4 regions of the Halomonas sp. AOP30-A1-24 genome follow, and region 1 is predicted to be linked to each of the others. Evidence: predicted binding sites of a transcription regulator. Region 1 holds the regulator's gene; each other region holds the start of a gene.
The links. The regulator PhoB, encoded in region 1, activates phosphate uptake and scavenging genes when phosphate is short. The targets are predictions, from matches to a motif close to TGTCATANNNNTGTCANA.
Positions count from the first base shown of each region.

Region 1 (2,205 bases):
TATGGGCGCTTTGGGTGGCTACAAACGGGGTGCCTGGTCGCAACGTGCTGCTTATTTTTGTGGCAGGTGTTTATGTTATGCGCGCTGCTGGCTGCGTTGTGAATGATTACGCTGACCGCCATGTTGATGGCCACGTTAAGCGCACGAAACATCGTCCACTGGCGACGGGGCGAATCAGTGAAACCGAAGCCAAACTGCTGTTTATTGGGCTGGTCACTGTTGCGTTTGTGTTAGTGCTGCTGACCAACTGGTTTACGGTGCTGCTGTCGATTGGTGGCGTGGCCCTGGCGTTTATCTACCCCTTTATGAAGCGTTACACCCATCTTCCTCAGGTGGTGCTGGGGGCGGCTTTTTCGTGGGCAATCCCCATGGCGTTTGGGGCGGTGCTGGGATATGTACCTGTGGAAGCCTGGTTGCTGTTTTTTGCGAACGTACTGTGGACGGTTGCTTACGATACCCAATACGCCATGGTCGACCGCGACGATGACCTGAAAATTGGTATTAAATCAACGGCGGTGCTGTTTGGCAGTGCAGACCGCTTGATGATTGGATTACTGCAACTGGCGACATTGGTGCTGTTAGCCTTTGTGGGTGTTCGTGTGGGGCTGGGTGGTTTTTTCTGGCTGGGCCTTGCCGGTATGGCGACCACCTTTATTCATCAACAGCGCCTGATTCGGCATCGTGAACGCGACCCGTGTTTTCAGGCTTTTTTGAATAACTACTGGTCAGGGCTGCTGGTTTTTGCCGGCATTGCGCTAAGTTGGTGGCCAGTGGCCGGGCCGCTCTAGCAAAGCGTGATTAGGCCTGTCATTCGTTCTTGTTATTGGCTATTGTCATATAAGTGTCATCAAGTCATGGTGTTATTGTCACTGAGATGTCATTGAATTACCTTTCATTGAGCACCGTGAGGCCCTGGAATGACCGCCAAGACCGTTTTGATTGTCGATGATGAAGCACCTATTCGCGAAATGATCGCAGTGGCGCTGGAAATGGCTGACTATCGCGTGCTTGAAGCGGATAACGCCCAGGATGCCCACGCGTTAGTCGTTGACCATCAGCCTGACTTACTGCTTCTGGATTGGATGATGCCAGGTACCAGTGGTATTGAGTTGGCGCGACGCCTTAAGCGTGAAGAAGCCACCGCCGAAATGCCGATTATTATGCTCACCGCCAAGGGTGAGGAAGACAATAAGATTCAAGGCCTTGAGGCGGGCGCGGACGACTATATCACCAAACCCTTCTCGCCCCGTGAGTTGGTCGCGCGCTTGAAAGCCGTATTGCGACGCACCACCCCGCGTGGCGTAGAAGACCCCATCGAAATTAACGGCCTTCTACTTGACCCCGTCAGCCACCGTGTTAGTGCGCATGGCAAGGCGCTGGAAATGGGGCCCACTGAATATCGCCTGCTGCAGTTCTTTATGACCCACCAGGAGCGAGCCTATACACGCAGCCAACTGCTGGACCAGGTATGGGGCGGCAATGTGTATGTTGAAGAACGCACAGTGGATGTACATATTCGGCGCTTGCGTAAGGCGTTAGGCGATGTGCACCAAAACCTGATTCAGACGGTACGGGGTACCGGTTATCGTTTCTCAGCCCGGGTGTAACAGTGCGCCTATGGAGCCGTGAGCTTTGGCGTATTGCCTGGTTAGCGACCATAGGTGTTTGCCTAGGGTGGCTGTTAGGTTCAGCGGGCCTTGGTTTGGCAGCCGGGTTGGCCGTTTGTCTTTTTTACCATTTACGCCAGTTGCGCGTACTCTTTCAATGGTTAACCCTTAATCCTCATAACGAGCCCCCGGCTGCGGGTGGTATGTGGGGGGATTTGCTTGATCGTCTTTACCGCTACCAAAAAAGCCAGCGCATTACACAAGGTCGATTGCGGTCTACGCTTGCGCGTATCCAGGAATCCTCAGAGGCCATGCGCGACAGCGTGGTAATGCTCGACCGCCACGGTGATTTGGAGTGGTGGAACAGTGCAGCGACGGATATGCTGGGCCTACAAACCGCGCACGATCGTGGCCAGCACATTACCAATTTGTTGCGTGACCCACGCTTTATCAGCTACTTCAACGCCCGCGATTACAGCGAACCGCTTACGCTGACCTCACCCATTGATGAGCGCAGCATTCTGCAATACCAAATTACCTCGTATGGCGACGATGAGCGCCTGGTGATGGCGCGGGATATCACTCGTTTGCACCGTCT
Region 1 is NZ_JBQSXL010000004.1:31,412-33,616, forward strand. Features, by position in the region: gene ubiA (4-hydroxybenzoate octaprenyltransferase) at 1-788, shown strand, start outside; gene phoB (phosphate regulon transcriptional regulator PhoB) at 918-1,607, shown strand; gene phoR (phosphate regulon sensor histidine kinase PhoR) at 1,610-2,205, shown strand, end outside.

Region 2 (2,205 bases), on a different contig from region 1:
TGGCAGGTGGTCCTTGGCCAAGCGCAGTACAGCGTGGTTATCTCGGTCGGCAAGGCCTGGCACCGTTACATTCAGCGGTTCGGTCGTAATCTGTACGTCCTTGCCACGCGCCCTTAGCTCGGCACTTAACGTATCGGCATACGCTTCAAAACGCGCAAACACCTCATCAAACGTCTCGGTGGGCAGGTGGCGTATTTCCCACTCAAACTGGCACTCTCGCGCCATGATATTGATGGCCGTACCGCCCTTGATCTTGCCCACGTGGAGGCTGGTGTGGGGTACGTTGAACGCCTCATCCACTTTGCCCTCCTCCACCAACGCCGCCATGGTGTCTTCGATGAAGGTGACCAGTCGCGCTGCCACATGAATGGCCGAAGTGCCCTGGTTCACCTGACTGCTGTGCGCTTCGCGCCCTACGACGGTGGTGCGCAGATTAGTGGCGCCCTTCTGGGCCACGACGGGCTGCATGCTGGTCGGCTCACCAACAATGACGTGCGCGGTGGTTGAGTAGTGCTCGTAGAACCGTTTGATCAGCGCAGGCGCACCGACACAGCCAACCTCCTCGTCATAGGAAAAACCAAAATAGATCGGCTGCTGCAAAGGCGTTTTCACCCACGTGGGCACCATGGCAAGAGCGCAGGCAATGAAGCCTTTCATATCACAGGTGCCACGGCCGTAAAGCTTACCGTCCTGGCCGTCATGCAGGGCGAAAGGATCCGTCGACCAGGGCTGGCCTTCCACCGGCACCACATCGGTATGGCCAGAGAGCATCACCCCACCCGGCGCATCAGGGCCTATACGGGCAATCAAGTTCGCCTTGGTGCCGCAGGGGCTCATCACCCGTTCGGAGGCGGCGCCGTACTCTTCAAGATAAGCTTCGACAAATTCGATCAGCGCCAGGTTAGAGCCACGGGAGGTAGTATCGAAAGAGACCAGTTTGGTTAATAGCGCTATTGCGTCACTCATACGACTCTCATTAGTTATGCACATTGTCTCAACCCTATCATCGCCCTCGCAGAGCGCCTACTACCAATGCCCTTGGATAAAACCCAAAGCTTTTATAAAACCTTGGTCCAGTTAGCATTCATCAAAATGTCATCTACACTCACTAATGTTCAGTGCACCCACAAATCTTAAAAACGCATTGTGCCACCTGGCTCTCGCCAGGCCCAAAAGGAGCTTACATGTCTCGTTTTATGTTACGCGCGTTATCTGCCGGTATTGCCGCGGCCACTCTGAGTGTTTCTGCCCACGCCGCTACCGAGATCACCTGGTGGCACTCCATGGGCGGCGAGCTGGGCGAGCGCTTGAGCGCGCTTGCCGAAGACTTCAACGCCACCCAGGATGAGTACCGTGTCACGCCTTCCTACCGGGGCGAATACGAACAAACCATGGTGAACACCATTGCTGCCTTCCGCGCAGGCGAGCAGCCCCACATCGTACAAATTTACGAAGTGGGCACCGGCACCATGATGGCCGCCCAGGGCGCTATCTATCCGGTGTTTGAGCTGATGGAAGAGCACGGCAACACCTTTGATCCGGCTGATTATCTGCCCGTGGTAACCGGTTACTACACCGACACCAACGGCAACATGCTCTCCATGCCGTTCAACTCGTCCACACCGATTCTTTACTACAACAAAACCATTTTTGAAGCGGCTGGCCTCGACCCTGAATCACCGCCTACTACGTGGGCTGAGATGGGTGAGATGGGTCAGCAAATCGTCGATGAAGGCGCGGCCTCTTGCGGTTTCACCATGGCCTATGCGGCTAACTGGGTCGGCCTTGAGAACTTCTCAGCACTGCACAATCAATCCATCGGCACCCAGGAAAACGGCTTCGGCGGTCTGGACACCGAGTTTGCCTTTAACGGCGACGTACAGGCGCGCTTTTGGGATCAGTTGAAAGAGTGGTCGGATAGCGGCGTCTACAGCTACGCAGGCCCAGCAAACGGCCCGGACGCGGCACCCTCGTTCTATTCCAGCGACTGCGCGATGTACATGAACTCGTCAGCATCACGCGCCGATGTGTTGGCTAACTCCGACTTCGACGTAGGTTTTGGCATGCTGCCCTACTACGACGACGTAGACGGCGCACCGCAAAACTCGATCATCGGCGGCGCGACTCTGTGGGTGCTTTCTGGCCACGAAGACGACGAGTACACCGGCGTTGCTGAATTCCTTGAGTACCTCTCCTTGCCTGAGA
Region 2 is NZ_JBQSXL010000001.1:65,562-67,766, forward strand. Features, by position in the region: gene argE (acetylornithine deacetylase) at 1-966, opposite strand, end outside; gene ugpB (sn-glycerol-3-phosphate ABC transporter substrate-binding protein UgpB) at 1,185-2,205, shown strand, end outside.
Region 2: the regulator PhoB is predicted to act here: its motif matches at 1,083-1,100, upstream of ugpB (sn-glycerol-3-phosphate ABC transporter substrate-binding protein UgpB).

Region 3 (2,205 bases), on a different contig from region 1:
AGCGCCGCCCGTCAGTGTGGCAAGGCTTGGTGACGTATCCAGTAGATTACCGCCGGTTACGCCGGGGCGGCTGTATTGCAGCGTCTGAATGTTCTGCACCAGGCCCAGTACTTTGTCCTTGGGAAGATCCAACTCACCAGCAGCCAGAGCTTCAAAATCGTCCTTGCTTTCGATAAAGGCGTAATCCGTTTCGCCGCCTACCAAGCGCTGGTAGGTCTCTTCGCCACCGATAAAGCGGAAATCGCTCTCACCGGGGTTATCGACATGCTCGCCGGCTGCATCGTAATAGGGGTGCCCGGTACCGATGGCGACAGTGGCAAGGCCAGAATCGACAATTTCGCGGCCAATGGCTCTATAGTCGTTGCGGCTTACGTTATGGGCCATGAAACCGGCAGGCGTCGCGTGGGAGACCTGCACCGATGAGACAACACCTAGAGCGCGGCCGCTATCAACAGTGTATTCGCCAATATGCTTAAGCGGCTCATCATCGTTGGACCAGTTGATGGCGCTGTTATAGGACTTATGGCCTGAAGCCAGCGCCGTTGCCGCTGCCGCGCTGTCGGTGTAATCAGCCCGAGCGTAGTCGTAACCGGCAAAGTAGCCCTTGTAGTTACCCAGGCTACCTTCGTAAACGGTATCTACCGCCTCGTCGTTCCAGAGCTCGGCTGGTTCAAACGTAACCGTACCGTCATCACTCTTGGTGGGCGTGGTAGAGGTGTTTAACGGATGCGTTGCCATGAAAAGCTGTGTGTCAAACTCATCATAAACTTCATGGCCCAGCGCGCCGTGACGGAAGTAACTTGCCGCACGGAACGTCTCGATACCGGTACCGTCGGTGATCATCAAAATAACGTTCTTAGCTGTATTTTCCTGCGCTAATACCGGCGTAGCCATGACCGATGCCAGTGCCAACGTGAGTGCGTTGCGCGTAAAGTTCTTCATTTTCATCCCTAAAATAAATTTAGCTAATTTGATATCCAACAAATCGTAGCGCCTAAAAATGTCATTTTCATGACTGCTAATGAAGGTAAGTCAATTATTTCTAATAAACATGAATCGCAATCAGTAGCCGATCCGTAAAACTGTTCATTGCGGGTTTCTCCTGAGTAACGCTTGCACGCTTGGTCACAACGCATATACTGTATATATATACACAAATATAGAAAGAGGCAGGTGTATGGCGTCTCTCGGCAAATCACCAATACGGCCTCCCGTGCACAAAGGCCGCGGGGCAACCTATGACCCGCACAACCGCTTTGCCCCAACCCATAGTGTGGCAGAAGACGACGGATGGTGGCGCGAAGAGACTTCCCCCACACGGGCAACTGAAGTACGCGAAGAAACCAGTAAGAGTGCGCTTTCCTGGAACCGGTCGCCAGACTTGCCTTTTGATCGCTCATTGAACCCTTACCGAGGTTGCGAACATGGCTGTGTTTACTGCTATGCCCGCCCTTCTCATGCCTATTGGGATCTGTCCCCGGGGCTTGATTTTGAAACCAGGCTGATTGCCAAAAATGGCCTGGTGGAGCAATTAAGTGAGGAGTTTTGCAAGCCTGGATACGTCTGCCGACCAATCAATCTCTCTGGTAATACCGATTGTTACCAGCCACTAGAAGCCAAGCGCCACTTAACGCGCCAGTTGCTTGAGCTATTATTGGCTTGCCGCCATCCAGTCACTATTGTGACCAAAAGCACGTTAGTGTTACGGGATATGGATCTGCTGGCTGAGATGGCCGAACACCGCCTGGTGCGCGTATTTATTAGCCTGACCAGCCTAGACGCCAATATGAAACGCACGCTGGAACCTCGTGCGGCCTCTCCTCAAGCGCGTTTAAAAGTTATCCGTGAGCTGAATACTGCTGGCATTCCCGTCGGAACGCTTGTTTCTCCGGTCATCCCCGGATTAACGGATCATGAAATAGAGCGGATTCTTGAGGCCGCCAGCCGTGCTGGCGCACGAACGGCGTCCTGGATGCTGCTGCGCTTACCCCATGAAGTCGCTCCTCTTTTTGAAGCCTGGCTGGATGCCCATTACCCCGAGCGTGCGGCCAAGGTAATGAGCCTGATTCGCCAATGCCGGGGCGGCAAGGCCTACGACGCTCAGTTCGGTAAGCGCTTTCGCGGCGAAGGTATTTTTGCCGATATGATTGCACAACGCTTTAATCGCGCCAGCCGCCAGTGGAACTTTCAATCTCGTACCGAGCA
Region 3 is NZ_JBQSXL010000028.1:43,816-46,020, forward strand. Features, by position in the region: gene ACT3TJ_RS14805 (alkaline phosphatase) at 1-942, opposite strand, end outside; gene ACT3TJ_RS14810 (PA0069 family radical SAM protein) at 1,178-2,205, shown strand, end outside.
Region 3: the regulator PhoB is predicted to act here: its motif matches at 1,000-1,017, upstream of ACT3TJ_RS14805 (alkaline phosphatase).

Region 4 (2,205 bases), on a different contig from region 1:
TAGCTCATTAAGCACTAACGTAAAGAAACTACGAATTTCGTTCATTTTGGGTCGTGCTTCTTTAATCAGCGTATCGAAAGGTTCTAGTTCGCGCTCTTGCGCTTCCCTTTGTGCAATTTCTTCTCTTATTTCTTCAATGAGCTCGGAAGAGTCATCCAGCATGGCCTTGAGTTCAGCGGTCGATGTTGACACTAGCTCGTGTTGATGGGTCATGGGTGTTTCCTCAAAACAGCGTGGTGAGCGCAATCAGGATAGCTGGCACGGCAATAAATACGCCTAATACCCAAGCAGCGGCGAGTGCTTTTCTTTCTGAGGCGGCACGGCCTAGCCACTCGGCACCTTTAACAGGCAGTGGTCTTAAAAACGGTAGGCCAAAAATCACCACGACGGCAAATAAATTAAAGAAGAGGTGAACCAGTGCGATTTCCAGCGCCAGTATGGCAGTTGCCCCAGTGATTGCGGTGGCCGCAAGTAGCGCGGTAAACGTCGTGCCAATATTGGTGCCCAATGTGAAAGGGTAAATCTGACGTAAAGAGAATGCGCCTGACCCAGCTAACGGCACCATTAAGCTTGTGGTGGTAGAGGAAGACTGGACTAAAAACGTCACCACAGCACCAGAAGCAATACCGGCGACGGGGCCACGTCCAATGGCGTTATGCATAATGTTTTTTGCCTGCCCTACCATCAATACTCTCAGCAGTGCGCCGATATAACGAATCGCTAAAAAAATCACGGCAATACCAAAAATAATCATGGCAACGCCACCGGCAATCGTGGGCAGGTTCATGGCGACACTTTCAACCGAAGAGGTAATCGGCTTTGTTGCCATCCCGACAATATTAATACTGCCCATGGAAAGGTCAGCATCACCGTAAAACAGAAACGCCGTAGCGTTTGACAGCTTTTCAAGCGGATGAAAAATAAGCTCAATGGGCAGAAAAATCGCCACGGCCAGCAAGTTAAAAAAGTCATGCACTGTTGCGGCAGAGAACGCCCGCCTAAACTCGGCTTTATCACGTACGTGGCCAAGGCTTACCAATGTATTGGTGACAGTAGTACCAATGTTGGCGCCCATAATCATGGGCACCGCCGTAGCGACAGGCAGGCCGCCCGCCACAAACGCCACGATAACGGAAGTAACGGTTGAAGATGACTGTATCAGGGCCGTCGCGACAATCCCAATCATCAAACCAACAAAGGGGTTGGTGGCAAATTCAAACAACTGAGCGGCATGGCCGCCCGCGGCAATCTTAAAGCCATTACCTATGATGGATACGGCACAGATTAGGAAATACACCAGCAATGCAAGCGTGAGCCACTGCCTTAGCGTGCCCTTGCGCCGGACTTTTATTCTGCGACCCTGGCTTGGTAAGACCTCTTGCACAGCACTATTGATATTTTCGGCCATTGCCACATCCTCTTGGAAGGAAGAACGCACGTATAACCCACCCACTCCTGCAAAGAGTGGCGTCTATAAGTGACATAGGCGTGACAACGGCGTGGCACTATCGTGTTAGAGCGAACGGTATTGGATCGAAGAGAGGTTGTTCACAATGGGCAACATCAAGCGAATGCTGCTACTTCCTGGAAGCGGCATCCCATGTAAGTTACCCACGCTTGAACAATCGAAAGTGCTTTTTACCTTTTTGTACGATCCAGTATTGGTCAAAAAGCGCGAATGCTTGACTTAGCTGCCCTTGCTCGGCGCGCTCGCCATTGATACGTACAGCGTTCTGGTCAATCAATTCACGGGCCTGCCGCCTGGATGAGGCGAGTTCGCTTGCCACCATAGCTTCTTCCAGCGTCTGTCCAAACGCTACGTCTTGGCAGCGTAGCCCATCAAGTTCAAGTTGCTGTAGCTCACTACATGAGAGCGCAGCTACTTCACCACTGAACAGCGCCTGGGAAATACGCTGAGCAGCAGCCAGCCCCTCCTCGCCATGCACAAAGCGGGTAATGGTTTCAGCAAGTACACGCTGCGCTTGGGGCTTGCCAGCGGCCTGCTTGTCTTCTGCTACGATTGCGTCGATGTGATCGCAATCCATGAACGTGTAATAGCGTAAAAAACGGTAAACGTCAGCATCATCCGTATTCAACCAGAACTGGTAAAACTGGTAAGGCGAGGTCTGTTCCGGGTCGAGCCATACCGTGCCGCTTTCCGTTTTACCGAATTTGGTACCGTCGGATTTGGTGATCAACGGCAGC
Region 4 is NZ_JBQSXL010000052.1:776-2,980, forward strand. Features, by position in the region: gene ACT3TJ_RS17465 (hypothetical protein) at 1-213, opposite strand, end outside; gene ACT3TJ_RS17470 (Na/Pi symporter) at 224-1,408, opposite strand; gene tyrS (tyrosine--tRNA ligase) at 1,608-2,205, opposite strand, start outside.
Region 4: the regulator PhoB is predicted to act here: its motif matches at 1,477-1,494, upstream of ACT3TJ_RS17470 (Na/Pi symporter).